2 regions of the Shewanella sp. AC34-MNA-CIBAN-0136 genome follow, and region 2 is predicted to be linked to the other one. Evidence: predicted binding sites of a transcription regulator. Region 2 holds the regulator's gene; the other holds the start of a gene.
What was found. The regulator FliA, encoded in region 2, starts transcription of late flagellar genes. The targets are predictions, from matches to a motif close to CTAAAGNTNNNNNNNNNNNNGCCGATA.
Positions count from the first base shown of each region.

Region 1: AAEY94_RS17725 (flagellar protein MotY) is a predicted target of FliA. The motif match lies at 3,203-3,229, and genes of this name have one in related genera.

Region 1 covers NZ_JBEOPJ010000021.1:4,633-21,274, forward strand. The annotation lists gene tolQ (protein TolQ) at 1-580, opposite strand, end outside; gene ybgC (tol-pal system-associated acyl-CoA thioesterase) at 570-971, opposite strand; gene AAEY94_RS17725 (flagellar protein MotY) at 2,300-3,169, opposite strand; gene rnt (ribonuclease T) at 3,357-4,022, shown strand; gene AAEY94_RS17735 (peroxiredoxin) at 4,147-4,752, opposite strand; gene AAEY94_RS17740 (Na+/H+ antiporter family protein) at 5,143-6,465, shown strand; gene upp (uracil phosphoribosyltransferase) at 6,599-7,225, opposite strand; gene purM (phosphoribosylformylglycinamidine cyclo-ligase) at 7,467-8,504, shown strand; gene purN (phosphoribosylglycinamide formyltransferase) at 8,504-9,148, shown strand; gene cysB (HTH-type transcriptional regulator CysB) at 9,278-10,255, opposite strand; gene AAEY94_RS17765 (hypothetical protein) at 10,645-11,424, shown strand; gene AAEY94_RS17770 (nuclear transport factor 2 family protein) at 11,977-12,429, shown strand; gene hrpA (ATP-dependent RNA helicase HrpA) at 13,485-16,642, opposite strand, start outside.
Region 2 covers NZ_JBEOPJ010000001.1:215,412-232,053, forward strand. The annotation lists gene rimK (30S ribosomal protein S6--L-glutamate ligase) at 1-186, opposite strand, end outside; gene AAEY94_RS00890 (ATP-dependent zinc protease family protein) at 190-621, opposite strand; gene AAEY94_RS00895 (DUF2461 domain-containing protein) at 1,092-1,763, shown strand; gene AAEY94_RS00900 (RsmB/NOP family class I SAM-dependent RNA methyltransferase) at 2,207-3,583, shown strand; gene AAEY94_RS00905 (DUF2802 domain-containing protein) at 3,671-4,069, opposite strand; gene AAEY94_RS00910 (chemotaxis protein CheW) at 4,164-4,658, opposite strand; gene AAEY94_RS00915 (chemotaxis protein CheW) at 4,661-5,743, opposite strand; gene AAEY94_RS00920 (ParA family protein) at 5,727-6,521, opposite strand; gene AAEY94_RS00925 (membrane anchored protein in chemotaxis locus) at 6,567-7,031, opposite strand; gene cheB (chemotaxis-specific protein-glutamate methyltransferase CheB) at 7,024-8,220, opposite strand; gene AAEY94_RS00935 (chemotaxis protein CheA) at 8,251-10,464, opposite strand; gene AAEY94_RS00940 (protein phosphatase CheZ) at 10,480-11,217, opposite strand; gene cheY (chemotaxis response regulator CheY) at 11,231-11,614, opposite strand; gene AAEY94_RS00950 (RNA polymerase sigma factor FliA) at 11,659-12,378, opposite strand; gene AAEY94_RS00955 (MinD/ParA family protein) at 12,371-13,252, opposite strand; gene flhF (flagellar biosynthesis GTPase FlhF) at 13,257-14,642, opposite strand; gene flhA (flagellar biosynthesis protein FlhA) at 14,672-16,642, opposite strand, start outside.

The DNA of each region.
Region 1 (16,642 bases), on a different contig from region 2:
TATAACCAATAACGGCAGGTATTGCAGCAAACAAGCCCATTGCAGTTGCAATCAATGCTTCTGCAATACCAGGTGCAACCATTGCCAATGTGGCATTTTCTACCGCGCCCAGTGCAATAAAGGAATTCATAATTCCCCATACCGTACCAAACAAGCCAATGTATGGACTGGTTGAACCAATCGTTGCCAATAACGGTAAATGGTTTTCAAGTTTCTCCATTTCGCGCGACAAACTCACTCGCATTGCTCGAGACGTTCCATCCATAACCGCTTCAGGAGCTTTACTGTTTACTTTGCTCAAACGAGTATATTCTTTGAAACCAGCCACAAACATCGATTCTAAACCAGAGATAGCACTACCACGCGCAATTAATTCTTTGTAAAGACGATTTAAATCAACACCAGACCAAAACGTTTCTTCAAAACGTAATGACTTAACTCTTGCAGAACCTAATAATTTGTTGCGTTGAATGATCACTGCCCATGAGGCAATCGATAATGCCAACAAGGTCAGCATAACTAACTTTACCAACACACTGGCTTCTAAAAACAAACCAATAAATGAAATTTCAGCGTGCACTGTCAAACTCCTGAACAATATTTAGGGGAATAGCACGGGGACGCATACGTGATAAAGATATACACGCGACAACAACAGTCGCTTCACAATAGCAATCACCTTGATGATCAACTAGGCGCTGGTGAAATACCAACGACACTTTTTTTAATTCTATAACCTTGGATTCAACCACGAAATCCTGTTCAAATTTTGCAGCTTTACGAAAATCTAATTCTGCATGTTTGACGACAAAAGCAATATCTTCTGCCAACAGTTCAGCTTGGCGAACACCCATTGCTTTTAACCATTGCGTTCGGGCTCGTTCAAAAAATTTTAAGTAATTCGAATGGTACACAACACCGCCGGCATCGGTATCTTCGTAATAGATTGAAATAGGCCAAACAAACATAATCTGAACATCAATTTTTAGGTTGTAAAAGTTGGCTTACTATACCGAGTACCAACACGCTTGTGAATATTGTACCGAGGGAAAAGCAGACTTTATTTTGCTCAAAATGCGCTAAAACACACTAAAAACCTCAGGAACTGTAAGAGATGAAGCTTTATTAATGTGTTTACCCAAAAATTTAACAATTTATTAAACAAAACATGCCATATAAATAGAATTTTTCCTGGTAACAACAGCCTACTTTTACGGCCTAAAGCTCACAAAAAGACAATAATCAGGTAAAAGTAAACTGCGAATCCCCCTTACCATCGCACACTTTGCAAAATGTAAACGTGAATAAATGTTAAGCCGGTAAAATTCACCAACCTCTTTTTAGCAGATACATTATCAATTGTTAAGTTAATAGCATTATCTTACTCGTCTTGATGACCATATGCTGTGTGTTAAACATCAAGAAGAGATAACCGTAAAATCCCACCTTAAATATGGGTAGAATAATCATATTCATAGTGGTGTAGAGTAATATTTAACATATTAAAAGGAGTAAGCAGACTTTACAGCATGACGGGATATATACTATTTGTTAAATATTATTGCCGCCTAATTAACTAATCCGAATAGTTATGCATAAAAAATAAGTAATAACCTAATAAAGCGCTATATAAGACGATTAGAGTATAAATAACATATCACCACCGCCACAAAGCATTAGCTTTACTAATGATAACGCTTAATTTTTCTAGTTTGTCAGATTAGTGTATACATTCTATTATTGCCTTGTTTTCAGGACACATCTGATTCAGATGTTGAAAACCAAGAACTCCAAACTGATGTAACCCAATACCTCAGTTATCCCTAGTTCTTATGCTTGACTTCCTTCCTTAAATTTGTTGATTGCAAATTATTTAGCCCACTTGGATTAAGTGGGTTTTTTTTACCTTTTTTTTAGCATCTTTATAAACCCAAATGAGAAGCTTTGCGAAAAAAATTGTAAATTCGAGCGCTACTGATAGGTTGAACCCTTTCAAATGATCACCACGCAAAATACCCTTACATGTTTTATTGATTAGGCTCTTAAAGGAACGATGGTTCATTTATAAAAGAGTATTGTCAATTTGGCTCAATTTAGTTTTACGAATGTTGAATAAATGCCGAGTAAAGCAGACTGATAAACATAGGGGAACTTTGGCTGTCGTATCAATACTATTTATTAGAAAAATAGCTGACTCAAGTTACTAGCAACATCGTGACTCAAGTAAATTGATATCTCAATCATATCCAGTAATAAGGATACTGCCCATGGCTGAGCAGTGAGTGATACATGAATGGGTTTATATAGGCTTGGTTATTTTAATCACGACTCTGCGGTTCATCTTACGTTCTTCAGCAAGATCATTGCCTGTTACATGGCGTTTTTCACCATGGCCCGATGTATGAATCCGATCCTTAGGAATACCACTAGCAATGAGAATATCTTTCACTGAGTCCGCACGTTTATCTGACACCTTTTGGTTAACCGAGCGTCCACCGTAACTGTCGGTGTAAGCATCAATCAGTACAAGCTCGACTTCAGGGTCATAAGACAAATAACGCTGTATTTTCTGTAATTGTTGGGTAGAAAAACGAGTCAGCTCTACCCCGCCTTCTTGGTAATTTAACACTGTAAAAGCAATATCATCAAAACTGTAAGGCAGTAAATTAGCCAAGCAGGCGCGAAATTCACGGTATTTACCGCCAAAATTAGCTGACGACAATCCCACGGCAATTTTAGCGTTTTGATTATACCAATCCGCATAATAAAACGTGGGCTCCATTCCTTGACTCAATTCATTCAACATCGACCAAGCGGCTTTTTTGGGTACTTCACCATTAAATTGCTTATTGTAAGTCAGTTGAGTGATTTCTTTAGAATTGTGTCCAGGACGCCAACTAGGGGCTCGACTAATTAATGTCGCGTTGGTCACCGAATCAGGTTTTAACCACATATCTAACGTAAAATGTAAATTTAGCTCTTTACCGGCATTACTGGTAAACACAGCACGCCCATAGTCAGGAATATCATGTTCAAGACGGCATTCTATCGGATTGTTCTCACCGATACGCCATGCTGAGTTTTCCAGTGACGCAACGTAGTGCCTCAAATCGGCATTAGCCGTTGAGCAAAGACACAAACTTGTGAGGACCATCAGTTTTCGCCACATAAAACCACCCTTTATACCCGATTACATTTGTTCTATCGGCCATAAAGTCAGTTCCTTTAGTAAACAATCATGTTTAATCGATGATAAAAACCACAATCAAACATGACACTGCGCTTGAGTTTGCGCATAATACTCGGCTTATATCATTTGCACCGATGAATGATAGCTATTGAGGATAAAAACTGTAATGACTGATATTTGCGACGCTAATAAGTTTAAACACCGATTTCGTGGTTATTTCCCTGTTGTTATCGATGTCGAAACTGCTGGGTTTAATGCTAATACCGATGCGTTGCTTGAAATTGCCGTCAGCTTACTAAAAATGAATAGTGATGGGATCATTGTACTTGATAGAACCCTTCATTTTCATATTGAGCCTTTTGAAGGCGCGAACTTAGAGCCTGCAGCTTTAGCTTTTAATGGTATAGACCCCACTAATCCACTTCGTGGTGCAGTAGACGAAAAAGTCGCTTTTTTAGAGATTTTTAAAGAAGTAAAAAAAGCCCAAAAAGCAGCAGATTGTCATCGCAGTATCATTGTCGCGCACAATGCCGCTTTTGATTTAGGTTTTGTTAACAAGGCTATTGAACGAAATGGTTTAAAACGTTCTCCTTTTCATCCTTTTGCTAGCTTTGATACCGCGACACTTGCAGGCCTGGCTATTGGACACACAGTATTAGCTAAAGCCTGTAAAATGGCAGGGATCGATTTCGACAACAATGAAGCCCATTCAGCATTATATGATACCGAACGTACCGCCGAACTATTTTGCCTTATAGTCAATCGATGGAAAGCATTGGGTGGTTGGCCATTAGCGGCTGTGGAAGATGATACCGACTCAGCAAACGAATAATGAATACTCAGCCCTTTGATCTCATGCCAGCCATCTACACTTGGCTAGTGCGATAACAAAGTATTAATTTTATCCAATAAAAAAGCTGCCGAAGCAGCTTTTTTATTATCTCTAACTTGCTAGATTATAGCTTGTCAGAATTATCTTTTAGATATGCAGCAACACCTTCAGTGCTTGCAGTCATACCTTTTTCGCCTTTTGACCAGCCCGCTGGACAAACTTCACCGTGCTCTTCATGGAACTGAAGTGCGTCAATCATACGGATCATTTCATCAACGTTACGGCCTAGTGGTAAATCGTTAACCACTTGGTGACGAACTTGGCCTTCTTTGTCTACTAAGAAAGAACCACGGAAAGCCACACCAGCTTCTGGATGCTCTACGTCGTATGCTTTACAAATTTCGTGCTTAACATCAGCAACTAGAGTGTACTTAACTTGGCCAATACCACCCTTGTCTACTGGAGTGTTACGCCATGCGTTATGAGTAAACTGTGAATCAATAGAAACACCAATCACTTCAACACCACGTTTAGTGAACTCTTCCATACGGTGATCAAAAGCAATTAGCTCTGATGGGCATACAAAAGTAAAATCGAGTGGGTAGAAGAAAATAACTGCAGGCTTACCTTTAATTGCGGTAGCAAGGTTAAATGTGTCAACAATTTCACCAGAACCAAGAACGGCTGCTGCGGTAAAATCTGGGGCTGGACGGCCTACTAATACGCTCATTATCTATCTCCATTTAATGGCTTAAACACTCAACAACGGTATATGCGTATCGCAAAATGATGATCCACCAAGCAATTACCCATACCGTTGGGACTTATATCAGTCGTATACCATACATCTAAATTAACGGACTTATAAGTCATTTCAGATGAAAGTTGGTTTACTTGCTGAAAAATAAAACATGATGACCCATTAAATAATAAGTTTCAAATATGACAAAATGATTTGATAACAAGATTTCACTCATCACTATCAACAACCATATGTTAAACAGCAAATAATTCTGAGCTAACTATCAGCAAAAAATACCTAAAAAAGCGATATGCGCTGGACAAATAGACACTAGACAGTCAAGAATAGCGGCCTCACTTACTTTTAAGAAAAATGATTATGAATGCGGTTGTTATCGCGGTTTGCTTAATGCTGTTTTTAAGCTTTATTCGAATTAACGTTGTGGTCTCACTAACCATCAGTGCTGTTGTCGCCGGTTTAGTCGGTGGATTAGATATTCATCAAACAATTGCAGCCTTTAATGATGGCCTAGGCGGCGGCGCTCAAATAGCCCTAAGCTACGCATTGCTTGGTGCATTTGCAGCAGCTTTGTCACATTCAGGCTTAACAACATTGATTTCTCATTCAATTATAAAGAAACTCGGTAAAGAACCTAATAGTAGTAATACTCAAGTTGTACGTTGGTTGTTATTGGTCACAATATTATTGATGGCGGTTTCATCACAAAATATTTTGCCTATTCACATCGCTTTCATACCCATTCTTATTCCACCATTACTAAATGTCATTTCAAAGCTACATATCGACCGCCGTCTTATAGCCTGTATTCTCACATTTGGCTTGGTCACCACGTACATGATTCTACCCATCGGTTTTGGCGGTATTTTCCTCAATGATATCCTGTTGGCAAATTTAAATACAAATGGGCTAAATGCAATCCGTGAACAAATTCCTAACGCAATGCTATTACCTGCTATGGGCATGGTTGTAGGTTTACTCACCGCAATATTTATTAGTTACCGCAAACCTAGACAATATATGATTGAAGAACCAGTGGTAAGCGACAATATTGAAACCACGATAAGTCGAAAAAGCCTAGTGATATCACTCTCAGCAATAGTGGTCACTTTAATCGTTCAATTACAAACTGATTCGATGATATTTGGTGCATTAAGTGGATTTATTATCTTTCGTTTTTCTGGAATCATTAAACACGAAGTAAGCAAAGACCTGTTTAATCAAGGTGTGCACATGATGGCCAGCATCGGCTTTATTATGATTGCAGCTGCAGGCTTTGCTGCAGTAGTTAAATCTACCGGGGAAGTTGGCACACTAGTGACCTCTCTAGGTGACATCATTGGTGACAACAAAGCGTTAGCCGCATTACTGATGCTTATTGTTGGATTATTGATCACCATGGGAATTGGCTCTTCGTTCTCAACCATTCCCATTATCGCCACTATTTACGTGCCTTTAGCGCTCAGTTTTGGTTTTTCTGTCGCAGCAACAATTGCGCTAGTGGGTACCGCTGCAGCGCTTGGTGACGCGGGTTCGCCAGCATCAGATTCGACACTAGGTCCCACAGCGGGTCTTAATGCCGATGGGCAACATGATCATATTCGCGACAGCGTGATCCCGACGTTTATTCACTATAATATTCCACTGCTTGTTTTTGGTTGGATCGCTGCGATGGTGCTTTAACATTCAACAGATAGCTACGGCTTATCAAGATAAAAAATAAAAACGGGAGCCTCACTAAAGGCTCCCGTTTTTATGGTCTCGTACATGATATTAATCATATCGAGCCTGGGTATCTATAATCTCGGATAACGAACTATTTGGTACCGAATATCTTATCGCCCGCATCACCTAAACCTGGCAAGATATAACCTTGCTCGTTTAAGCAATCATCAATCGCAGCGGTATACAATTCAATATCAGGATGCGCGAGTTCAAGTGCTTTAATGCCTTCTGGCGCAGCAACCAAAACCAACGCTTTAATTGAAGTACAACCACGTTTTTTCAGCAGGTCGATAGTCGCAATCATTGAACCGCCAGTCGCTAACATTGGGTCAACCACTAAAGCAATACGCTCTTCAACATTACTGACTATTTTTTCAAAGTAAGGTATAGGTTGTAGTGTTTCTTCATCACGATAAATACCCACTACAGAAATACGCGCACTAGGAAGATGCTCAAGAACGCCATCCATCATACCTAAACCCGCACGAAGAATAGGCACTACGGTCACTTTCTTACCTTTAAGTTGCTCAATAGTAACAGGGCCATTCCAACCTTCAATTGTCACCGTTTCAGTTTCAAAATCAGCGGTAGCTTCGTAGGTTAATAAACTGCCAACTTCAGTGGCAAGTTCACGAAATCGTTTGGTGCTGATATCAGCTTCACGCATCAAACCGACTTTATGACGTACCAGTGGATGCTTTACTTCAACGACTTTCATTTCTTTCTCCTAGATTTCTGACTATTTCAGGCAAATTTGACAAATGTTAGTCGATTTATCCTCTCTATAAAACATAAAGTTTCAAAATTGCAGTAAATCGTGACCTAAACCAATAAAAAATAGGCAATTCATCGTTTTCTTTATAGGATAAAGTAAAAACATGGCTTCCGACTAGCAGCACAAACTGGTAGAATATTGCCGCATAAAATTCCATAAAACGATGTACCCTAGAGGATCCTCCGTGACCACTCCTACCCCCCTAAGTTACAAAGACGCCGGCGTTGATATCGATGCAGGTAATGCGTTAGTAAACAACATTAAATCTGCGGTAAAACGCACTCGCCGTCCAGAAGTTATGGGCAATTTAGGTGGTTTTGGCGCATTATGCGAATTACCAACTAAATACAAACATCCAGTGCTTGTTTCGGGCACTGATGGTGTTGGCACTAAATTAAGATTAGCCATTGATTACAAAAAGCATGACACCGTCGGTGTTGATTTAGTTGCTATGTGTGTTAATGACCTGATTGTTTCTGGCGCTGAACCGCTTTTCTTCCTCGATTACTACGCGACTGGTAAGCTTGACGTTGAAACGGCAACCTCAGTTGTTAGCGGCATTGCAGAAGGTTGTTTCCAATCTGGTTGCGCATTAATCGGTGGCGAAACGGCTGAAATGCCGGGCATGTACGAAGGCGAAGATTACGACCTTGCCGGATTTTGTGTTGGTGTTGTTGAAAAAGCAGACATCATTGATGGTACCAAAGTCAAAGCCGGTGACTCACTCATAGCACTTGGTTCGAGTGGTCCTCATTCAAATGGTTACTCATTAATCCGTAAGGTATTAGAAGTCAGCAAAGCAGACCCTCAGCAAGATCTTGCTGGTAAGCCATTGATTGACCATTTATTAGAACCAACAAGAATATATGTTAAGCCTTTGTTGAAACTGATTGAACAATCAGACATTCACGCTATGGCGCACATTACCGGTGGTGGATTCTGGGAAAATATCCCACGAGTGCTTCCTGATGATTGTAAAGCTGTAATCAAGGGTGACTCTTGGCAATGGCCAGTGGTGTTCGATTGGATAATGACAAACGGTAACATAGCACAACACGAAATGTTCCTAACATTTAACTGTGGTGTGGGTATGGTTATTGCGCTGCCAACAGACAAAGTCGATGCTGCATTGGCATTATTAACAGCAGAAGGCGAAAATGCTTGGTTGATAGGTGAAATTGCTACGCGTCAAGGTGACGAAGAGCAAGTGGAGATCATCTAATGAGCCAAAGCTGTCGTGTTGTGGTACTGATTTCCGGGAATGGCAGTAATCTTCAAGCTATCATTGATGGCTGTGACGATAACCTAAAAGCTGACATTGTTGGTGTGATTAGTAACAAGCCGGATGCTTATGGGTTAATTCGCGCTCATCAAAGCGAGATTGATACCAGTTGCGTTATTCCTTATACCAATGAAGTACGCAGTGATTATGATGCGCGTTTATTGAAATCAATTGAAAAATACCAACCGGATCTGATTATTCTTGCAGGTTTTATGCGTATTTTGACAGATGATTTTGTAAGTCACTTCCTTGGAAAGATGATTAATATTCATCCATCATTATTACCTAAGTATACCGGGCTTCACACGCATCAACGGGCTATTGATGCCGGCGATAAAAAGCATGGCGCTAGTGTGCATTTTGTTATTCCAGAGCTCGATGCCGGACCGGTAATATTACAAGCTAAAGTCCCTATTTACCCTGAAGATAATGCTGAAGTATTAGCTGAGCGTGTTCATGAACAAGAACATGCCATTTATCCTCTTGTAGTAAAATGGTTCAGCTTAGGTCGTTTAGCGATGGCTGATGGTAAAGCTTACTTAGATGGCGAGTTAATTGGTCCATCTGGTTACGCACCAGATTAATATCGATGACTAAGTGACTAAGTGACTAAGTGACTAAGTGACTAAGTGACTAAGTCTTTATGTTAAAAACAAAAAACCTCGCTAATTCGCGAGGTTTTTTTATGCAATAAACATTGTCGATATACAGTGCTAACGTACCGGTAATGTCATGTCTGCAAACATTTCATCAATCAGTTGTTGATCACGAAGCGCGACCGCTTTTTCTACCACATCTCGGGTTAAATGCGGTGCAAAATGTCGCATAAAGTCATACATGTAACTGCGTAAAAAACTACCACGTCTAAAACCAATTTTGGTTGTACTATGAGCAAACAAATGACTCGCATCAATCGCGACTAGATCTTTATCTACTGCTGGATCGATAGCCATTGAAGCAATAACCCCTACCCCTAACCCTAAACGTACGTATGTTTTAAGTACATCAGCACTGGTTGCACTAAACACCACCCGAGGATCAAGATCCGCACGCTTAAAAGACTTTTCAATTTCAGAGGCTTTATCAAAACCAAACACATAAGTCACCAGCGGAAATTTGGCTAAATCTTCAATACTAATTTTTGTCGATTGAGTCGCGAATGGATGGTCACGAGTCACAACAATTGATCGATTCCAATGATAACAAGGCAGCATAATTAAATCGGTATACAAGTGCATTGCTTCAGTAGCAATGGCAAAATCAGCATCACCTCTAGCCGCTTGCTCACTAATTTGTGATGGCGTACCTTGATGCATATGCAAATTCACTTTCGGATATCGTTTAATAAACTCTTTAATAATTTGTGGCAGAGCATATCGAGCCTGAGTATCGGTGGTGGTAATATTTAAATCACCCTGATTAGGCTGAGTATATTCTTCAGATACCTTTTTAATGCTATCGACCTTGCCAAGTATATCATTTGCAATATCAATAACTTGCTGACCTGCTGGAGTCACGTGAGTCAAGTGCTTACCACTTCGACCAAATATTTGAATACCTAATTCATCTTCTAGCATTCTAACTTGCTTACTAATGCCGGGTTGTGAGGTATAGAGGTTCTCAGCCGTTGATGACACATTTAGGTTGTGTTTAACAACCTCTGCAATATATCTAAGTTGTTGCAGCTTCATGGTTTTATCCTTTATTTAACCAGCACTCATCAGCAAAATATGCAAATAAGAACAAATCGATCGATGTTTCACATGGCAAGAACAGTTGTTCAACTATAATAAAACGTTATATGACAATTGAAATGTAATATAAATAGGAATAACGAGCAAGTAAAAATCACCTGCAATTTAATTGACTTAGCTTTTGATAAACATCCTTACTCAAATGTTTAATGATTTATCAACAAAACGACTTATTATTCAACGACAGCCGCGATAACATACGCTAAGATATAGAATCATTTTGATGCAGTTTTATTGCAACAATTTATTCCAGCATCAAAATAACTTTTAGCCATTGTCGTTTGGCTATATTTACCATGAGATATGAAAGATAAAATGGAACCTTTATGTCCTTAATTTTGGTATTAATTCTTATTGGTGCACTCTTATTGCTGATTATCGGCTTTAGTATTGTCCAACAACAAAAAGAGCGTGCTGAAGCTGAACGTCGAGTAGAAGTATCTCGCCAACGCGCCATTATAGATGAAACCGATGCAGTATTATCCAACACAGGTATGACCCCGTCTTCTAGCCACATTATGTTAGTACTCTATCGCCGCATTCAAGATGCTTTAGAACAATCTGTTATCCATGCATCAGGCCAATTAAAATCGGATTATGAGCGTCGCCTAGCTGACATTAAAATGCAAATAGCCACAGTATCGAATTCACCAAGCCAAGTCCCTGCAATTGAGAATTTTCGTTTACCTGATAATGATAGACAAGTTTTAGAATTAGTAAAAACACTGAAGAAACTTAAAGCTATTTTACGTGCAGAACATAATAAGGGAAAAGTTGATCCGTCTATTTTTGCTGAAGAAGAAATGCGTATCGACAATCTGCAATTAAGGATTAATGTTGATTCTATGATTAGCCGCGCTCGTGCAGCATGCTTTATGAAGCAGTACGGTTCCAGTAAACAAATGGTCACAAAAGCATTAAACACGTTGCACACTATTAAAGCGCAAACGCCAAATGATCCTTTTATTGCTCGTAAAGTCGATGAAGCTAAGCAGTTACTCGATGAAATAATGGGCGCTCAAAAACACAGTGAACCGAGTGCTCCAAAACCGAAAAAAGAAGGCGATGATCTTGATATGCTGTTTCAACCGAAAAAGAAATGGTAATTATCTTTATCTTCGCTAACTAAAAAACCAAGTCTCCTTAGGAGGCTTGGTTTTTTTATACGCAAAATCTATTTAATATAAAAACTGCGTTATTTTTTAACCACACATAAAAAATGCAGTAATACAGTGAGTTAGTAAAATAACTTACGTTCGTCAACACAGTTGTCCACAGAATCTGTGGATAACTGTGTGAGACATTCCTTATCACTATGTTTATTAGCAATAATAAATCGGTATGAACAAACACTCTCTATCGTTGTTTCTATACAAGTCTTGTGCGTTGATACAATTAACTTATGACATGTCATTTTGATTGCGTCAAGCCATTAACTACAAAAGTATCCTCATTTGTAGTTAATCGAACAAATAATAGCTTATCAGTAAACTGAAATGAACCATTGATACTTTCAATATATTACAAAATATGAGCATATAAGGCTTTACGCTACAATTATTGATAATGATATTATTTAAATCGAGCCTATCCTTGTAAGCTATAGCATAAATCGAGATACTAGATAAAAATTATAATATCAGCAGTAAAAAAGCCTTATGTTAAAAATGACTTCCATTAAAATATTCTCTGTATTTCTACTGTTCATTCTCACTGCTTGCGGACAATCAGATGAATTTGGTCAACCTCAACTCACACCAGAACAAGTTTCTTTGGGTTTCTTCGAAGCTATTTATGTCGATCGTGATGTAGAGAAAGCTAAAAAGTTTGTCGCACCTGATATACAGGATGTTATGGATCATTATCATATAGCATCAGCGGTGCAACGACACGTATTAGGCTTATCCATGAAGCAAGTGACGATGTCTATTGATGAAATTGATATCGATTTTTTCCGAAAATTTACCGATGACGTGACTGTAATCGTTAAAATGCAAGGATTAAAAGGTGGAAGACAATGGATTGATGATCGAACCATTCGTCTGCATAAACAAGGCAATACCTGGATTATTGTTGAGATACTACCCGAAAAAGGTCGTATTGAAGGTTAGTATTGAAGGTTAGTATTGAGTCAAAACAGATTACCAAAATTAGCTAATTTTAGTGTTTAATCATGATGGGAGATCAAAAACAATTATCGTTCATTTCAGATACTCACCACTATGCGATATGTTTAAGCATTATAAATAATTGATAAAATAAACAATGAGCAATAACCAATAAAAATAGCAGCCTAGGCTGCTATTTTTATTTTTTGTCGGAGTATTTAATGCATCAACTGAGTTGCCAAAGCATTAATAAGCTCGTTCAATCGTCTTATTCTTCGTTAGAAGGTAAAGACTCTAACACGTCATCTTTCACTTGATAGTAAGCGTTTTCGTATTCATGAACTTCCATAATAACTCCAATCTTTTAGGTCGTTTTGTAGGTGTAGGCCTGTCTTTTTATAAACAACAACACGATATTGAATCCTTAATACTGACGACATCGTGTTAATGCTGGGGGGATGACATTTGCCTTACAGAGAGAAGAGTACCAATCACTTTCTTCTTGGCGCTGAGTATATCAATAGTCAGATCACTTTCAAACCACAATTACGAAAAACTTTCAGTTCTGTTTTGTGGATAGTCTAAATGTGCCTTTAAATTGAGGTTTTACACTAAAAAACAGAAAGTGTTTCAGAAATTACAACATACTCGACGTGACAACGTACTAGCGCATTGCGATACAAGTCGACGGTTCCATTGCTGCTGTTAAGGCTAAATACCTATTACTATGCCCCTATAACAGCAACTCAAACTCTATAGTTCTGATTATTTATTGAAAGAATAATGCCCTTTAAAGATGAGGCCACAACATAATGAAATACTGGAGTGCCTCACTCAAAAATAACGCCCTGCACTCAGCCTGCACTATCAAAGCATTTAACGAATATGGCTAAGCTTTTGGTTTAGAATTAATCGTTAAAGCGGATTAGTTGCCAGGAAATGACAGGTCTTACAGGCATAACTAGAAATTGAATCAATTTGGGATAATAAAAAACCGACATCACCTAAGTGATATCGGTTTTATTCGCATCGTCATGCGATGGAGCAACGCATCAAGGTTACACTTGACTGATGGAATTCAATACTCGCTTTTCTGAAATAGGATAAGCGGTACCTAATACCTGAGCAAAACAAGATACCCGGTACTCTTCTATCATCCAGCGAGCTTCAATGAGTGCCTCTGGGACCGGTTGTGAACGTGGCACTTTGGCTAATTGAGCCGTTAACTCCTCTTGTACTTTTGCAATACTGTGCATGTGTAATCGATCACGTGCTGGGTCAACAGGTAGCTTATCGAGTCTATTTTCAATGGCTTTTAAATAACGAACAACATCCGTTAATCGTTGCCAGCCACAGTCTTCGACAAATCCTTTATACACAAGGCTATCAAGCTGAGTTTGAATATCACTCATTGCAAATGCAATATCTAAGCTAATTTTGCCCTTTAGACGTTTTTTAATACGTTGATAAATTGTCAAAATTTGCTCTACATTGAGCGCAATGCTCTCTGCTGTTGGGTTAAGCTCTTGGCGAACCCACTCTTTTGCTTGCTCGAACTGCTGCTCATTGCGAATGTCTAGTTGCTTTTGATCTAACAACTGCTGTACCGCTGCATTAATAATATCTTCGATTAATATCTGCACTTGTCCAAATGGATTAAAGTACATTGCTAGCTTTGCTTTATTAGGCAAAGCTTGTTGCAAATGTTTCACTGGCGAAGGAATGTTTATCAACAGTAATCGGCGTAAGCCTACTCGATGATGACGCTTTGCTTCATGTTCATCATCAAATAACTTAATCGCCACATCGGTTTTATTATCAATCAATGCCGGATATGCTTTAACTTCGTAATTACCTTTGCGCTGCTGATATTGAGCGGGTAAATCACCAAATGACCATGTGGTTATTGCCTCTTGCTCAATGCCTTTGTCAGCTACTTTACGTATTGCTTTAGCCACAACACCTTGCAGTTGGCCTTTTAACAGCTCTAAATCACGACCTTGGGCAACTAAACGACCATGGTCATCCTCAATCTTAAAGTTCATCTTAAGATGTTCTGTCAGTTGAGTTACATCAAAGTCGTCAGCAGAAATGCGTACACCGCTCATGCGCAGTAACTGTTTACACATGGTATCAAGCATCGATAACTCAAACGGCTTCATCGCTTGATAACATGCCCGAGCATAATCTGGGGCGGGAACAAAATTACGACGCAAATTTTTAGGCAAGGATTTAATCAGTGCAATCAACTTTTCTTGTCGTAACCCAGGCACTAGCCAATCAAAGTCACTGTCATCAATTTGATTAATCAGTGCAACAGGAATATGCACTGACACGCCGTCATCAATACTACCCGGTTCAAAATGATAACTGACAGTTAAGCCGAGATTACCTTTATGCCATATTTCTGGAAAATCGAGCGCAGATATATGGTCGGCACTACGCTGCATTAATAATGCTTGGCTGTAATCGAGTAAGTCAGGCGTTTGTTGACGCGCTTTTTTCCACCAGGCAAAAAATAGTGGTCCATTATAAATGCCAGCTGGTATTAGTAGTTCGTAAAAATCCACCAACACTTGCTCATCGACCAAAATATCTCGGCGGCGAGATTTATGTTCTAGCGACTCTATGTCATTAAGCAATTTTTGATTATTAACAAAAAACGTTTCTTTCGTCTGTAACTGCCCTTCGGCTAAAGCACTGCGAACAAAAATTTCTCGAGCTTCTATTGGGTCAATCGGTCCGTATTGCACTCGACGACGATTGACTATGGTCAAGCCATAAAGAACTTGGTTCTCAAGTGCTATAACGCTTGCCGCTTTGGCTTCAAAATGCGGTTCTAGATAATTCTTTTTCACTAAATGTGAGGCGAGTGATTCTAACCATTCAGGGTCTATTTTGGCGCAACAACGCGCAAATAAGCGTGAGGTTTCAGTCAGCTCAGCAGCCATTATCCACTTAGGACCTTTTTTCGCTAAAGGCGATCCCGGAAACACAAAGAATTTACGGTTACGCGCCCCTAGATACTCGTTGTTCTCGCCTTTAAAACCAACATGACTTAACAAACCTGATAATAATGCTCGATGTAACTGTTCATAACTGGCTGCACTGTCATTGATACGCCATTTCAATTCATGAACAGCTTGTTTCACTTGAGTGTATAAATCTTGCCATTCACGTACGCGTAAATAGGCGAGATATTCGTCACGACATTGTTTTCTAAACTGACTGGCTGATAGCTCATGCTTTTGATCTTTTACGTGATCCCATAACTTCACCCAGCTGGCAAAGTCTGAATCTTTATCCGCATAACGGCGATGACACTCGTCTGCTGCTTGTTTCTTTTCTGCGGGACGTTCACGTGGATCTTGAATCGACAAACCTGCAGTAATCACTAATGCTTCGTGCAAACAACCCAATTTGTTCGCTTCAATGACCATTCGGGCTAAACGCGGATCGAGTGGGATTTTAGCTAAATCTTTGCCTAATGGCGTTAACACTAGGTCATTACCAGACTTTTTAACCGCTTGTAATTCTTCAAGCAATAAAAAACCGTCTCGAATGTGTTTTTGATCCGGTGGTTGAATAAATGGAAATCCGCCAATGTCACCTAATCCAATCGCCAACATGTGCAAAATCACTGAAGCAAGATTGGTTCGTAATATTTCAGGATCAGTAAATTCAGGGCGCTGAATAAAATCCATTTCATCGTAAAGTCGAATACAAATACCTGGGCCTACGCGACCACAACGTCCTTGACGTTGATTGGCACTGGCTTGCGATATGGGTTCTATCGGTAAACGTTGTACTTTCGTACGGTAACTATAACGGCTTATGCGTGCGGTACCAGGGTCGATAACATAACGGATCCCAGGCACGGTTAATGACGTTTCGGCAACGTTGGTAGCTAATACAATACGACGGCCAATATGGCTTTTAAAGACTTTAGATTGTTCACCGTAAGAAAGGCGCGCATATAGTGGTAAAACTTCAGTATCACGATATTGCTGTTTATTGAGTAAATCAGCGGTATCGCGAATTTCACGCTCACCATTCATAAATATCAATATGTCGCCAGGACCCGCGGCCATTAACTCTTCTACGGCAGCAAAAATGCCATCACTGACATCTAAATCTTCATCAGTGTCGCGCACTAAAGGACGATAACGCGTTTCAACTTCAAAAGTACGCCCAGACACTTCAATAACAGGTGCAT
Region 2 (16,642 bases):
AATAACCGCATCAAATTTTGGCAGTTCTTCACCGCGAACATGGATGCTAGGCGCATTCATGTTGATGTTCATATAACACTTTAATGGGTCAACAATATTGACAATATGACCACGAGCTTCAGCAGCTTCTTTTAACCGACTTGTCGAGTATAAATTCTTATTTCTCGACATTATTGCAATATGCATTTGTTATTCTCCTGCTAGAAATGATTCTGCTGAATTAACCAAAAAACGCCCTTCTAATGCGCGGCGTCCCAATAACATTCTAAATTTCATGTGATCTCTATTGGTTAACGTCAGTTCGATGTCAAAAAGTTGATCACCGATTAAGATCGGCGTTTTTATCACGTAGCGTTTCGTTACATGACCACCAGAGTCACTAACATCTCGGCGATCAAATACATGAAATTCACAGACGACTTCACGATCTGAACCTTGGTCAGGATGAAGCCAGACTCGAACCCATTTTTGGTTTTCTTTTTGAAACGGTTTTATTTTGAACGCATGTAAACAAGATGTTTTTGCGCCAGTATCCACTTTGATTTTGACTCTTTCGTTGCCAATATCAGGAAAAGTGCCCCATTCACGCCAACCCACAATACCGAGGGAATGTTCAGTCATGGTCTATCCTTTCTTGTAGAGGAATTATTCATTCCAAAGTGTTATCTTTCTATAAATTCAATATTTGAGCAGACGCCACAATTAAGTTTTTGATTGCACTGCTCAACGTATACGCTTTGTTAACCAAACGTTAACCGACAAAGTTTTTGTCAAAAATATAGCCTTCAAAACAATTTTAACACCAACACTTTATTTATATCAAACTAACATTAACAACATATCTAAAAAAAATTTCTATGTCAGTAAGTTACAACAACAACACGACCACACCTAAAGCGCCAAAAACTAACGTTTACCTTGTTTTTTAATACAAAAAATACAGAGTTAACATTTAAATGTTCAAATAACGTGCACAATATTAATGGCTTAAATCAACCCTAGCTATTTCACTCAGAGTAGACATTGTTTAACATGATAGCCAAATTATAACATTAATATCTGCATCGCTATTGTAAAAAAAAGGTACCGTCATGTTCAGTCAACATAGTTTCGATTTTTTAAACAGTCTAGCAGTTAACAACGATAGAGAATGGTTTAAAGCCAACCAACAGCAATACGAAGATCAAGTGAGAACGCCAGCTTTACAGTTTATAGAAGCCATGCAAGGGCCTATTTTAGCGATGTCGCCACGATTCATCGCCGTGGCTAAAAAAGTTGGCGGCAGTCTAATGCGTCCACAACGCGACAGTCGCTTTAGCAAAGATAAAACGCCTTATAAAACCAATGTCGGCATTCAGTTTAAACACTTTCAAGCCAAAGATGTCCATGCTCCGGGGTTTTATGTTCACATCGCTAATGATGAATGCTTCATTGCCGCGGGTATTTGGCACCCAGAATCAAAAGATCTCAATGCCATTCGTCATTGTATTGATGAAAACCCTAATGCTTATCAAAAAGCATTAACTCAACTATCACAAGCAGGATTTGAATTAACGGGAGATAGTTTAATTAGACCTCCACGAGGATTTGATAAACATCACCCAATGATTGCCGAGCTCAGGCGAAAAGACTTTATTGCCATCAAACCAATTAGTTCAGAACAAGTATGTCAGGCTGATTTTGTTGAATTTTGTGCACAAGAATATCAACATACCCGCGCGCTAATGGCCTATCTATGTTTTGCATTAGATTTAGACTTTTAGTGAGAGTGAATCATAACATCATCATAGAAGCGTCGTTTCGACGACGTGAATAAGCGTATTTAACCTGAACTCGGGATAAGGAATGAACTTAGCTATTTAAAATCAGCATGTTAACCAAGCTCACTTTTAAGCTTGTCATTTGTTATGCTAGCAAGGCGAATTGACGCGTCAATAGCTAGCCTATAGTAAGTCGATTCAACACAGTTAGCAGGACAAAGGGCTGTTTGAAAGGCGTTTATTATCCCGAGCTCAGGTTATTTAACACAGAACGCGGGTGATAACCTTTGAGAATTATTTATTATTACAAGATTGTCGCTAAGGTATGATGTCATTTTGGCCAACATAGTTTTAGCTCATCATTTAGATAAGCCGTGTTAAACTAGCAAGAAATAGTCCCCTGTACAGCATCGGTTATGTGCTGTGCGGCAATATCAGGTCAATTCATGAGTCATAATATTCCCGCCATGTCTAACGCAACCACATCAGACGAGACACATGCGCAAGAAATAGCTGCGACGACACCAGCACAAAAGCGAGCCCTAAGTTATTCAACCACTATTGAGACACTGTTTAATCAGGTTATGAGTACCAACATGCCTGCCGATCGAATCATTGGCCAATATTTTCGTGAACATAAAAAACATGGGTCAAAAGATAGGCGAGTGATCCGCGAAAGTTTGTTTGGTCTATTTCGCTGGTGGGGCTGGTTAAAGCAATTAAATTCAAGCCAAAAACACACTACATGGTTTCAACAGCTAAGCACATGCGCGATGTTGGAACAACATGAATGGAATGACGTTACTACTGCCTGGAATGACTTCGCAAGTTGGCCTCAAACCCGCCCGGACCAGGTTGAACTGATAAATACCCCTTCATTAAATGACAAATTAACCGCCTTTATTAATGTAAGTGGCATTGATACCTGTCAACTAACCCAGTTGTTACCACAATGGTTTTGGCAACTTTGCCCTATTGATGATGTTGATCAATATGCTGTTGTTAATGCAATGAGCAGTCGACCTCCGATCTGGGCTCGTGCACAAACATTATCAACAGAAAAAGTGATCGAATCTCTTCGACAAGCGGGCGTTGAAGCAAAAGCGAATAGTTACTTTTCTGATGCCATAAATTTAGGTCATAAAAGTATTAATCTAAATGAAATAAATGTTTATAAACAAGGTTATCTTGAAATCCAAGATTTAGCCTCGCAAGTAATTGGTCAAATTTGTCAACCAAGTAACCATGAAAAATGGTGGGATGCTTGTAGTGGTGCTGGCGGCAAAACACTGCAATTATATTCATTAATGTTGCAGCAAAGCTCTGCCTTAACGGGCAGTATTATTGCATCTGATATTCGAACTAAACCGTTGGAAGAGCTACGCAAGCGTGCCAAACGTGCAGGTTTTGATAATATTAGTGTTGCACCTTGGAAAGGCGACGTATTGCCCGTAGATGCGAATACCTTTGACGGAGTGTTAGTCGATGCACCCTGTAGCTGCATAGGTACTTGGCGTAGAAATCCAGATATGCGATGGCTTGATGATGCCAGTGCAGTAACAGATAAACCGATGCTACAGCTAGCCATTTTACGACGTAGCGCAGTGGCAGTAAAAGTAGGCGGTAAATTGGTTTATGCTACGTGCTCTTTATCACCTAGTGAAAATGAACAAATTGTAAAAGACTTTTTATCAGAAACATCCGAGTTTGAACTTGAACCGGTCATCCATCCCTTTACTGGGCAACCGTGTAATATGCTGACAATTTGGCCTCAGCAAGCCAACAGTGATGGCATGTTTGTCGCAAAAATGCGCCGCAAATAGTACGCCTAGCCGAAAGAGAATTAAAATTTCCCACTAAAAAGCCATCATATCGATGGCTTTTATTATTGCGAGCTAATGGTTAACGGGCTATTTTCGATGTAGGCGTAATATTAATTCAGCTTCTGCTTTAGGTAACTCACACTCTTGCATTAACTCTTCAATACCGGCCCCCAAACCCACCATTTTTACTGCCCTAGAATATAATTTGGCTTGAGGGTCTTGCTGGCTAGCTTCTTCCAACATGTCAAATTGCTTGGAGAGTTTTTTCTCTAATTCGACAACTCGCCTTCCTACACCAATAGTACCACTGCGCAATTCGTGTAGTTCACGTTTAACAGCTTCCCGCTGACGGTCGCTTTCTTTTACTAGCACTGTTAGGGCATTAACTTTAGTCTTTAATTTACTCGACTGTTTTTGTAAGTAAAGTACCAAACCAAGACATGCAATAACATACACTAAAGCCGCAATTAGAAATTCATCACCCATTAACATACCTTTGTTGCTTCAACCAAAAAAACAAAATTAAAGCCAAAACAAAAAGCCAACAGTAATTCGGTTGGCTTTTTTCATCAGATTACGATTAAATTTGTGTTAACTCTACCCACTCATCATCAGATAATAATTTATCCAAGTCGACTAGAATCAATAATTCGTTATCGCGGTTGCTTACGCCTTGAATATATTTAGCGCTTTCTTCAGTGCCCACATTCGGCGCGTTATCAATTTCTGAGCGACGTAAATAAACCACTTCAGCGACACTATCAACTAAAATCCCGATCACTTGTTTTTCAGCTTCAATAATAACCACTCGAGTAGAATCATCCAGTTCGGCTGATGGCAAACCAAAACGTGAACGAGTATCGATAACCGTTACCACGTTTCCGCGTAAGTTAATAATACCTAACACATAATCTGGTGCACCTGGTACAGGAGCAATTTCGGTGTAACGTAATATTTCTTGAACTTGCATTACGTTAATACCGTAGGTTTCATTATCTAGCTTAAATATAACCCATTGTAATACTAAATCGTCTTTAGCTGCAGTAGCCGCTGCTACACTTCTAGAATTGCTCATAGTTAACCTCGGTCAATCGAATCCTGACAACCTAAACCTGCATCAAGCATTTTGATTAATGCTTGAACATGTAAAATGCCACACATTTGTTGTTTTACTACCCCAGCAAGCCAAGGACGCTTACCCGGTTTCTCACGCCAATTGACGTGTGATTTATCTATTTTAACGGCGTTAACTAACGATTCGCACGTTAATCCCCACTGACTATCTTCAAGCATAACAAGATATTGATAATTTACTGTCTGTGCTAATTCTGGAGTATATTTTTCAGGCATCACCCACGCGCACGTATCAACCACATTTATTTTAGTATCTCGGTGGGTTTGCACCCCTTTAAACCAAGATGGCCTACCGATAAGATGGCTTATCTTCTCTATTTTTATAATCCCACCCAAACTCACCAATGGCACCGCGAGTGTTAACCCTGCTACATTGAAGAATAACACCTGAAATTCATCTTCAAGTAACTCTTGCAAATCATGAGTGATACTGGGCGGTTGGTGTCCAACCTGAGTCTGTGGCGCATTGTGCTCTTGCGTCGGCGAATTCTCTACCAACTGTTCATGCTTAATAATAGCGTCTTTTATATCAGCATGTGAACTTTCGTTATTGTTTATATCGACTAACGGCTTGATTTCTTTATTCGTTAATTCTGTTTGTTGTATTTTTGCACGACTAATGCCAACTTCAGGCTCAATATGAGTGATAGCCTGACGAACTCGTTCTGCACTGGCTTTAATCTGTTGCGTTAAATCGGTTTCTACTCTGGGTTTAGACACAGCAGATAATAATTTTTCAAGTGCCTGTTTATCGACACTGGTAGTTGGCTCTGCATATTGCCTAGCAATGACAGGAGAGGCTTTAGATGATGTTAGTTGTGAATAATGTGCCGATAACGTCATTTCAGCCGACATACGAGTCGGTTTGTCGTCGTTAATAATGGACACTTTATCGGTGATGTCATTAACGGAATTAACAGAAAGACTTGGTTTTACCTCAAGGCTTTGCTCAGTAATCGGTTTAGGCGATTCCTGTAATAAAAGACTGAAATAATCAAAAACAGTTTCATCAACCGATTTTGACATGAGTAAACTCCTGAGAAAATAAAAAATCCAGCAAACGATTATATGCTTTTACACCTCGGCTACTGGCTGAATAATGTGATGCGGGTAAATGAGCCAAACTTGCATCTCTAAATTTTGTATCTACAGGTATTACATCATTGGGCCACAGTGTTGAAGCATATTTATCCTGCAAAAATTGTAACGCTATTGGGGACGCTTTAGTGCGCTTGTCATACATTGTAGGTAATACGGTATAGCTATAACGGGTTTTCTTAGAACGCCCCATTATTTCCATGGTTTTCACCATACGTTCGAGTCCTTTTATCGCCAAAAACTCAGTCTGAACAGGAATAATAATGTGATGACTTGCTGCTAATGCATTAACCATTAACACCCCTAATACTGGCGGACAATCGATAATAGCAACATCATATTTATCTTCAAGCAATGACAATAAGTTACGTAACACCAACCCCATTCCTTCTTGATGACCTAGTGACCTATCAAGTGTCGCTAACGCCATATTAGCCGGAATGATATCAAGCCCTTCAATTTGAGTTGGAAGCACATTTTGTAAAATAAACTCTTGGGTCAGTGTTTGATGATTCAAAAAAACATCATAAAGCGAGCAAGGCACTTCGTCTGAATCAATACCTAAGTAATAGCCCAATGAAGCATGAGGATCGGTATCGATTATCAACACTCGTTGGCCACGTTTAACCAATGCTCCGGCTAAACTGGCTACTGTGGTGGTTTTACCTACCCCACCTTTTTGGTTAGCTACCGTCCATACTTTCAAAGAAGCCTCTCAACTCATTATAATGATATTGTTATGGTAAATTGACTACTGCTTGTGTTGTTTATCATCGCGGGTTGTTACACGGATGCCACCATTAGGTAAACGGATCACTTTAACCCCCTGAGCATCTTCTGACACTATGACTTCTTGATCATTTTGTTCAGCAGAAACATCAGTATCGTGCTCAACCTTATCAATATCAGTAAGCGGTGCATCATCTAAAGAACCCGGACCAAACAGCACACTTTGTGCTTGTTTTTTTCCTGCTGACGCTATGATTGCTTGAGTTTGTTCAGGATGTTGAGTTAACCAATTAGCAATATTCGCGGCCTGATCATCGGGTACCATCAATAACACTTGAGACGCCGTTAATCGTGCTACATCCTGCTCTAATAAAGTCACTTTTTGATCAGCGTCAATATATAAACCCGCTAATACTACTATGGCAATAAAGGACAAAAAAAATCCCAGTTTTTGCTTCGTCTGCAATGAGTATTCTGGCTTAGCCACGACTAGACTCTTTTAAAATAGCTTCAGCCATATTATCTAATGAAATAGAGTGAGTTGCGATACCGGTTGATGCTACAGCTTGAGGCATACCATATACCACGCAGCTTGCTTCATCCTGCGCCCAAATAGTGGCACCGACAGACTTTAACATTCTGGCACCTTCTCTACCGTCTGCGCCCATTCCCGTTAATACAACCGCTAAAACATCACCGCCAAAAGCTTTGGATGCTGATGCAAAAGTAATATCAACACACGGTTTATAGTTCATTTCTTGGGTTCCGGAAATGACTTTAAGTCTTCCAGAAATACCGCTTCGCTCAATCATGAGTTGCATGCCTCCAGGCGCTAAATAAGCACAACCAGGGCGCATGGCATCACCATTTTCGGCTTCTTTTACCTCAATTTTACACAAGGTATTTAAACGAGCTGCAAAGGCTGGAGTAAACGCCGCAGGCATATGCTGTATCAACACTATGGGATGAGGATAATTTGCAGGAAATGCAGTTAATACTTTCTGTAATGCTACTGGCCCACCGGTTGAAGTCCCGATGAGTAACAATTTATATTGCTTACCACTGGCCCGAATAGACGATATTGAAGACGTTGTCGGATTCGCGCTCTGACGATCTGCTAAGGTTGTGGATAAACTGGAACGAGTCGCTACAGGCGTTGTTGTGGAAGCTAAACGACTGCTTAGCGGACGACGAGGCGTGTTGATATCTGGAGCCACAATCGTTGAACGACGAGATTCTGGTGATGAAGCAGGTGTTAACGAACTTGGCCGATATATCCTACGTCGACCTAATGCTTTAATTCGTTGCTGTAACAAAAGAATCGCATCGTCTTTATTGGTTGCTATATCTTCAAAACGTTTTGGCAAAAAATCTAGTGCACCGGCTTCTAACGCATCAAGTGTCGCTTTAGCACCATCATGAGTTAACGATGAAAACATTAAAATGGGAGTAGGATTATTAGCCATAATTTCACGGACAGCAGTTATACCGTCCATCACAGGCATTTCAATATCCATCGTAATGACTTGAGGCTTTAACTTTGCAGCCATATCAACAGCTTCTTTGCCATTAACAGCAACGGCAACGACTTCGAGATCAGGATCTTGATTGACAATCTCACTGACTCGACGTCGAAAAAAGCTAGAATCATCTACAACTAGTACTTTTATGGCCATTTAATTCCTTAAATAATGGAACTTTTATTTTTATTTTATTTTTTTGCTTTTAGCGTAATGTTTTAGCAGTCCTGGCACATCTAAAATCAGTGCAATACCACCATCGGATGTAATTGTCGCACCCGCCATACCTGGGGTACCTTGTAACATACTGCCAAGCGGTTTAATGACCACTTCTTCTTGTCCAATCAATGCATCTACAACAAAACCAATTTGCATAGTGCCAAGCTGAACAATAACCACATGACCATGCTTCTTATCACCATGTTTAAAGGTTGATTTTTTACTGTGCAGCCAATGTTCTAGGTAAAATAATGGCACGGCCTTATTACGGAAAATCACCGTCAATTGACCATCGACTATATTGGTTTTTGTTAAATCTAAATTAAAGATTTCATTCACACTTGATAATGGTAGTGCAAAAACTTGATTAGACACATCAACCATCAATGTCGGCATAATAGCCAAGGTTAATGGCACTTTAATTTCGAGAACAGTACCCTTACCTTTCATTGAGTCAATATAAACAGTACCGTTAAGTTGGTTGATGCGGGTTTTCACCACATCCATGCCCACTCCACGGCCTGAAATATCTGAAATTTCAACTTTGGTTGAAAACCCTGGGGCAAAAATCAAATTGTAAGCTTCGTTATCGGTCATTCTCGAGGCGGCATCTTCATCAAGCACACCACGACTTATCGCAATTTGTTTTAGCTTCTCAGGGTCCATTCCCGCGCCATCATCCTCAATTTTAAGCAGGATGTGGTCACCTTCTTGGCTAGCCGATAAGGTAATGGTACCGGTTCGAGATTTACCGCTAGCTTCACGAGTTATCGGCATTTCGATACCGTGATCGACTGAGTTTCGAACCAAGTGGACTAAAGGATCGGCTAACGCTTCAACTAAGTTTTTATCAAGGTCGGTTTCTTCACCAATCATGATTAAATCAATTTCTTTATTTAAGGTACGGGCTAAATCACGAACAACACGCGGGAAACGACCAAAAACTTTCTTAATCGGTTGCATGCGGGTTTTCATCACCGCACCTTGTAAATCAGCCGTAACCAAATCCAGGTTTGCTAGCGCTTTGGACATCTCCTCGTCTTCACGATTAATGCCTAAACTAACCAATCGGTTACGCACTAACACTAACTCACCAACCATATTCATGATTTGATCTAAACGGGCAGTATCAACACGAACCGTTGTTTCACCTTGTGGGACAGACGCCGCTTTAGCAGGTGTTTTGTCTTTTACAGGTTCAACCTTTGGAGCAACTACAGGGACTGATGTCGCTACTGGTTTAACAACAGGAGCTGGGCTAACTTTTGCTGCTTGCACAGGAGCAACGGCTTTAGTAGGTTGAGCTGGAGGAGGCGTTTGCGATTTAGCAACTGGCGCAGTACCTTTTCCGTGTAATTCATCTAAAAGACGTTCAAATTCATCGTCGGTGATTTCATCAGAATCAACAAGGGGTTCAATAATAGGCGTTGCAGCAGGCTTAGTTGGAGCTGCAGGTTTGGTTTTAGCTTCAAATGAACCTGAGCCATGTAATTCATCTAATAATGCTTCAAACTCATCATCAGTGATTTCATCGCTACTACTTGCGGCAGGCTTTGAATCAATATTGTCTTTTTTTACTTCAGAAGGTTTAGCTGCAACAGGACTTTTACCCGGACCATGTAAGGCATCAAGCAACGCCTCAAATTCTGACTCATCAATGTCATCAATACTGCCAGTGTCAGATACTTCCGCTGAGGGAATGTTAATATCTTCGACATATTCAGGATCACTGAATTCAACAATATTTTCAATTGGTTCTGGCTCATCTGCCGACATTTCTGAAGGTAATGGCGCTCCTGAACTTAATAATTTGAGTTTAGCAAGTAATGCAGAATCAGCAGGGTCTTGTGATTCTCCCTGTTGAGTTTGAGCAAACATGGAATTAATCGCGTCGACCGCTTGCAAAATAATATCCATTAATTCTGCATTTACGCCACGTTTACCGGTGCGTAATAAATCGAACGTGTTTTCAGCTTCATGACACACGTCAACCATCGGTTTTAGACTTAAAAAACCAGCCCCACCTTTAACAGTATGGAATCCACGGAAAATAGCATTGAGTAAATCACTGTCATCAGGATTATTTTCAAGAGCAACTAGCTGCTCCTGTAGAAGCTCTAAAATCTCGCCAGCTTCAATTAAAAAGTCCTGGAGTATCTCTTCATCAACATCAAAAGACATTAAATTGACTCCTAATTAGAAACCCAGACTTGATAGCAGATCGTCTACTTCATCTTGACCTGTCACCACATCTTCACGCAGTTCAGCATGCATGATGGGACCTTCTGCTTCTATTTTATTTTCGTTTATAGTTGGCAATGATTCGGTAGTATGATCTCCGAATACCGTTAGCATTGAGACCAGATTACTTTCTACTTCACGAACTAAATCAATCACTCGACGGATCATTTGCCCCGTCAAATCTTGGAAGTCTTGCGCCATCAAAATTTCATTTAATAACTCGCGAAGACGATTAGAATCATTTTCACTATGTAACATAAACTGCTGAACATCATGACAAAGTGACTTAAACTCACCCATTTCTATGTCACGACGCATCAATTTATCCCACATTGGCGTCACTGATTGTATATTGCTAATGATGGTATCGGCCAAAGGTAGACATTCTTCAACTGCATCCATGGTTTTATTTGCAGCTTGTTCTGTCATGTCGATAACATAGTTCAATCTTTCTTTAGCATCTGGTATTTCGGTATTGGCTAATTCAGATAAACGGTTATCAACTTGAAAATCTTTTAGTGCACTATGGAGTTGTCGAGTTAGCTTACCGACTTCTTCAAAAAGCTCACGCTGCAATGGCGTTGCAAGCTCTCTGATCATTTCATCGGCTTTATCTTGTTGACCCAAGGTAAGCAATTCAACAAGTTCTTGGGCCTGTTCGAGAGTGATTAACCCCGATATTGATGCCTGCATGACTTATCCTTGCTTATGCGAGTCGTTCAAAGATTTTGTCTAACTTTTCTTTTAATGTAGCTGCGGTAAAAGGTTTTACGACATAACCATTTACACCGGCTTGCGCTGCAGCAATAATCTGTTCACGCTTAGCTTCTGCAGTTACCATTAGCACAGGTAAATGCTTTAACGAATCATCTGCACGGATTGCTCTAAGTAAATCAATACCTTGCATTCCAGGCATATTCCAGTCTGTTACCACAAAATCAAAATCGCCTTTTTGTAACATAGGTAGGGCTGTTGAGCCATCATCTGCTTCTTGGGTATTATTAAATCCCAAATCTCGCAACAAGTTCTTAATGATACGCCTCATTGTTGAAAAATCGTCAACAATAAGAATCTTCATATTCTTGTCCAAGGTTTCCTCCGGTGAGCTGACACTCGTTTGCTCTAGATAAGTTATTATTCTTGTGTCCAATGCTTGAGTTTCGCTTTTAATCTGAGCATTGCCTGACTTAATATCTGGCTTACTCGCGATTCGCTAACTTCAAGGATGGCACCGATTTCTTTTAAATTTAATGCTTCGTCGTAATACAACGACAACACTAATGCATCTCTTTCTGGCAATGTCTTAATTGCTTCAACCAATGCAGATTGGAATTGAATTTCAGCAAGCGAGTCAAAGGTTTCATCTGGCGTTTCGTTGTCTGTGATTAACACATCTTGCGACACACCAAGGTCTTCTATGCCTATGATTTTACCAACAGAAACATCATTTAAGATATGATGGTATTCATCGAGAGACATATCAAGTTTTTCAGCAATTTCTGTATCATTGGCATCTCTTCCAAGCAGTTGCCCCAATTCATCAATTGCATGTGCTACTAGACGATTATTACGATGAACTGAGCGCGGAACCCAGTCACCACGTCGAATTTCATCTATCATTGCACCACGAATTCTGATGCCTGCAAAGGTTTCAAACTTAGCCCCTTTACTGTTATCAAATTTAGATGAGGCCTCAAGTAACCCCATCATCCCAGCTTGTAATAAATCATCAAGTTGCACCGATGCTGGTAATCTTGCCAGCATATGATGAGCAATTCTTTTTACCAACGGTGCATACTGTTCAACAATAGACGTTTTGTTATCGAACTGAGTATACGCGGCGGCTTTATTCACTCGTTCTTCCTTCTTGTATCGGCTTACGTTGTACAAGACGTTCAACAAAAAACTCTAAATGACCACCTGGCTGTTGTGGAACTGGCCAAGTCATAATTTTATTGGCTAATCCATGATAAGCAATAGCTGAAGGCGACTTAGGATACGCTTCAACAACTAACTTTTGCTTACGAACAGCTTTACGTAAATTTTCATCGAATGGTATTGTTGCCACTAATTCTAAAGCAACATCTAAAAATCTATCCGTCACTTTACTGAGTTTAGCAAATAATTCCATACCTTCTCGTAAACTACGTACCATATTTGCCACAATTTTGAAGTGGAACACACCATGTTCACGACTTAAAATTTTAATCAGCGCATAAGCATCAGTAATTGATGTTGGTTCGTCGCAAACGACTATCAATACATCCTGTGATGCACGAGAAAAACTCAGCACCATGTCTGATATACCAGCAGCAGTATCCACAATTAAAATATCGAACTGAGTTCGCATTTCACTAAATGCACGGATAAGTCCAGCATGTTGTGCTGGCGACAACTCAACCATCGCTTGAGAACCCGATGTGGCAGGAACAATACCAATACCTTTAGGTCCACGAACAATGATGTCATCTAATTCGGCATCTCCGGACAAAACATGAGATAAATTTTTCTCAGCACGTATCCCAAGCATGACATCGACGTTGGCTAAACCTAAATCGGCATCAAGCACTAATACGCGTTTGCCTTTTTCAGCTAGTGCTACCGCAGTATTAATTGACACACTGGTTTTACCCACTCCGCCTTTACCACCGGATACGGCAATTACTTTAACTTTATCGTTATTTGGTTGATTCATCATACGTAAACCACTTGCTTGATCCCGAGTCATATCTTTACTCAAATGCATAGGCTGTGTCATTAGACCACACTGTGTCTTGTGACGATTGTTGTTCTGTTTCATTTAACGCCGCGAGAGCCTTTTTAGCCAACTCTAACGTATCTGCTACTTTCATGTCCTCAGGAACACGTTGACCGTCAGTAACATAGCTTAATGGTAACTCATTTTGAATCAATACGCTCAATGCACCTGCAATTGATATCGATTCATCTAACTTTGTTAAAATCGCACCCGCTAATGGAATTCGTTTAAAATGTTCTACAGCATCTTGTAACACACGACGTTGACCAGTCGCAGATAAGACTAAGTAGCTCCGAATTGGGATCCTACTATTTGCTGTTAAATTATCCAGTTGCTGATATAAGCGCATATCTCGCTGTCCCATACCTGCGGTATCAATTAATACTAACTTACGATTTCTAAATTGATATAAAATTTGTTCTAATTCGGTTAAATCATGTGCTTGCTTAACCGGACAGCCCATTATTTTGCCATAAGTCGCTAATTGCTCATAGGCACCAATACGATAATGGTCTGTGGTAATCAATGCTACCTGCTCTGGGCCATGATGGGCGGCAAAGCGAGCGGCTATTTTAGCTAAAGAAGTTGTCTTACCTACACCGGTTGGACCAACAAACGCCACAACACCACCACGTTTAACTATATCGTCGCCTTGATTGTCGAGTAAATTGGCTAAACTTTGTGGTAATGCTCTCACTAAATCGGCTGGGGTATAGTGTTGACTTAGCCCCGCTAGTTTAGCAGCAACGGCTGGAGAAAACTCTGCTGCAATCAATTTACTTTCTAGCATTGCGCCAACAGGATCGGTACGCTTTTTTTGATCTTTCATCAACGATGAAACTTGATGGGTCAATAAGTTACGCAATGAAGCCATTTCTTCGCGCAGAGCATCCATATCAGCAGATTGATTTTTATTGGTTTTTTTAGCTTGCTCTGGTGCCGCTTGCGATTGAAAAGTTGATGCTGGTTTAGCAGACTTTGCCCCTTGTAATTGGCGGGCCCATTCTGGTAAATCCGGTTCATCTTGGCTGACAGACATTTGTTGTGTCATGCGATTATGTTGTTTTTGAAGTAAGGCTTGTAAAGAGTCGGCCTCAGGAGGTGGGTTCACCTTTGATTGAGCTTTCATCACAGGCTTAGCGCCTAATGACACCCTATCGTCACTAACATCCATAAAACCGGTAGTCGGCGCTTGTGATGCGATGGCGGCTTTAGGTTCATCATAATCTACAGCAGCGACAATTTCGATTCCGCCAGTGACTTTTTTATTTGACATAATGACAGCGTCAGAACCTAAGGTTTCTTTTACTTGAGCCAATGCAGCGCGCATATCTTTGGCAAAAAATCGTTTAATTTTCACTTATGCACCTCTATAAACTGACGTTATCACTATTGGCCTACTGCAGAAACAATTCTAATTTGTTTCTCGTCCGGGATTTCCTGATATGAAATCACTCGTAAATTTGGAATAGTGTATTTAACAAATCTTGACAGCGTTGACCTAAGCATACCCGATGTCAATAAAATGGCTGGTTGCCCTACCATTTCTTGCTTCTGTGCAGCGTCTAATAATGACTGCTGCATACGCTCTGCAAGACCAGGTTCAATATTAGGTCCTTCACCGCCAGTCGCCTGCATAGATTTATGCAACATCTGTTCCAACTCTGGCGCCAATGTTATGACAGGGATTTCGAGTTCTGGTCCAGAGATTTCTTGTACGATCATACGTTTTAACGCTATACGCACTGCCGCCGTTAATACTTCAGTGTCATTGCTCTTAGTACCGTACTCTAATAGTGTCTGCACTATGGTGCGTAAATCTCGTACCGATACCCCTTCGTTAAGTAAGTTCTGCATCACTTTAACAACTGATCCCAGAGGCATGACATCTGGTACAAAACCATCCACTAATTTAGGAGAGTTCTTAGCAAGCATATCCATTAACTGCTGGACTTCTTCGTAACCTAATAACTTAGCAGCATTATTACTCAGTAACTGGCTTATGTGAGTCGCTACAACCGTTGCAGTATCAACGACGGTATAACCTAAAGTTTGTGCATGTTCACGTTGCTCTGGCGCTATCCAAACTGCCTCTAAACCAAAAGCTGGGTCGCGAGTTTCAATACCGTCTAGTTTACCGTAAACTTGGCCAGGATTAATGGCTAATTCACAATCATGCCTAACTTCAGCCTCACCCACTACGACACCCATTAACGAAATTCGATACGCATTGGGTGATAAGTCTAGATTGTCACGAATATGCACCGCTGGCACTAAAAAACCTAATTCTTGTGACAGTTTTTTACGTACGCCTTTGATCCTGCCTAATAATTCACCACTTTGAGACTTATCAACCAGCGGAATTAAGCGATATCCGACTTCAAGACCAATAGTATCAACATGGCGCACATCGTCCCAGCTTAAATCTTTAGGTTCTTTATCCTTGCTCTCAACCGGCCCTTTAGTTGCTAACGTTAGTGCAGCTTGCTTTTTGTCAACGTTACGCTTGTAAATAAAGTACGCAGCACCAGCGGTAATAAATGCAAATGTCAAAAACGCAACATGAGGCATACCAGGCACAATACCCATAATAAAGAGTAACCCAGCAGCAATGGCTAATGATTTATGACTGTCAAACATCTGACTGAACATCATTTGGCCCATATCGCCTGACTCGTTTTGACGCGTCACCATTAAGGCCGCGGCAATAGATAGCAATAAACCGGGAATTTGTGCAACTAAACCATCACCGATGGTCAGTAAGGTATAAATTTCAACCGCGCTAGAAAAGTCTAATCCATGCTGGATCATACCAATCACAAATCCACCAATCATATTGATGACTAGGATCATGATCCCTGCAATGGCATCACCTTTAACAAACTTTGAAGCACCGTCCATCGCACCGTAGAAATCGGCTTCACGAGTTACTTCAGCACGGCGGATCCGCGCCTGGTCTTGGGTTAATGTGCCAGCATTTAAATCAGCATCAATGGCCATTTGCTTACCCGGCATTGCATCTAAGGTAAAACGAGCACTCACCTCAGCAATACGCCCCGCACCTTTAGTTACTACTGCAAAGTTAATGATAATAAGGATAATAAACACCACTAAACCAACGGCATAATTGCCGCCAATAACCACAGAACCAAAAGCCTCAATGACTTTACCCGCAGCGGCACCACCATTATGACCTTCAAGCAATACAATACGGGTAGAGGCGACGTTTAGAGCGAGTCTTAGTAACGTTGCAATTAATAATACGGTAGGGAAAGCAGCAAAATCGAGTGGTCTGTCAGCATAAATAGCAACTAAGAGTACAACTAAAGCCAACGCAATATTGAATGAAAACAAAATATC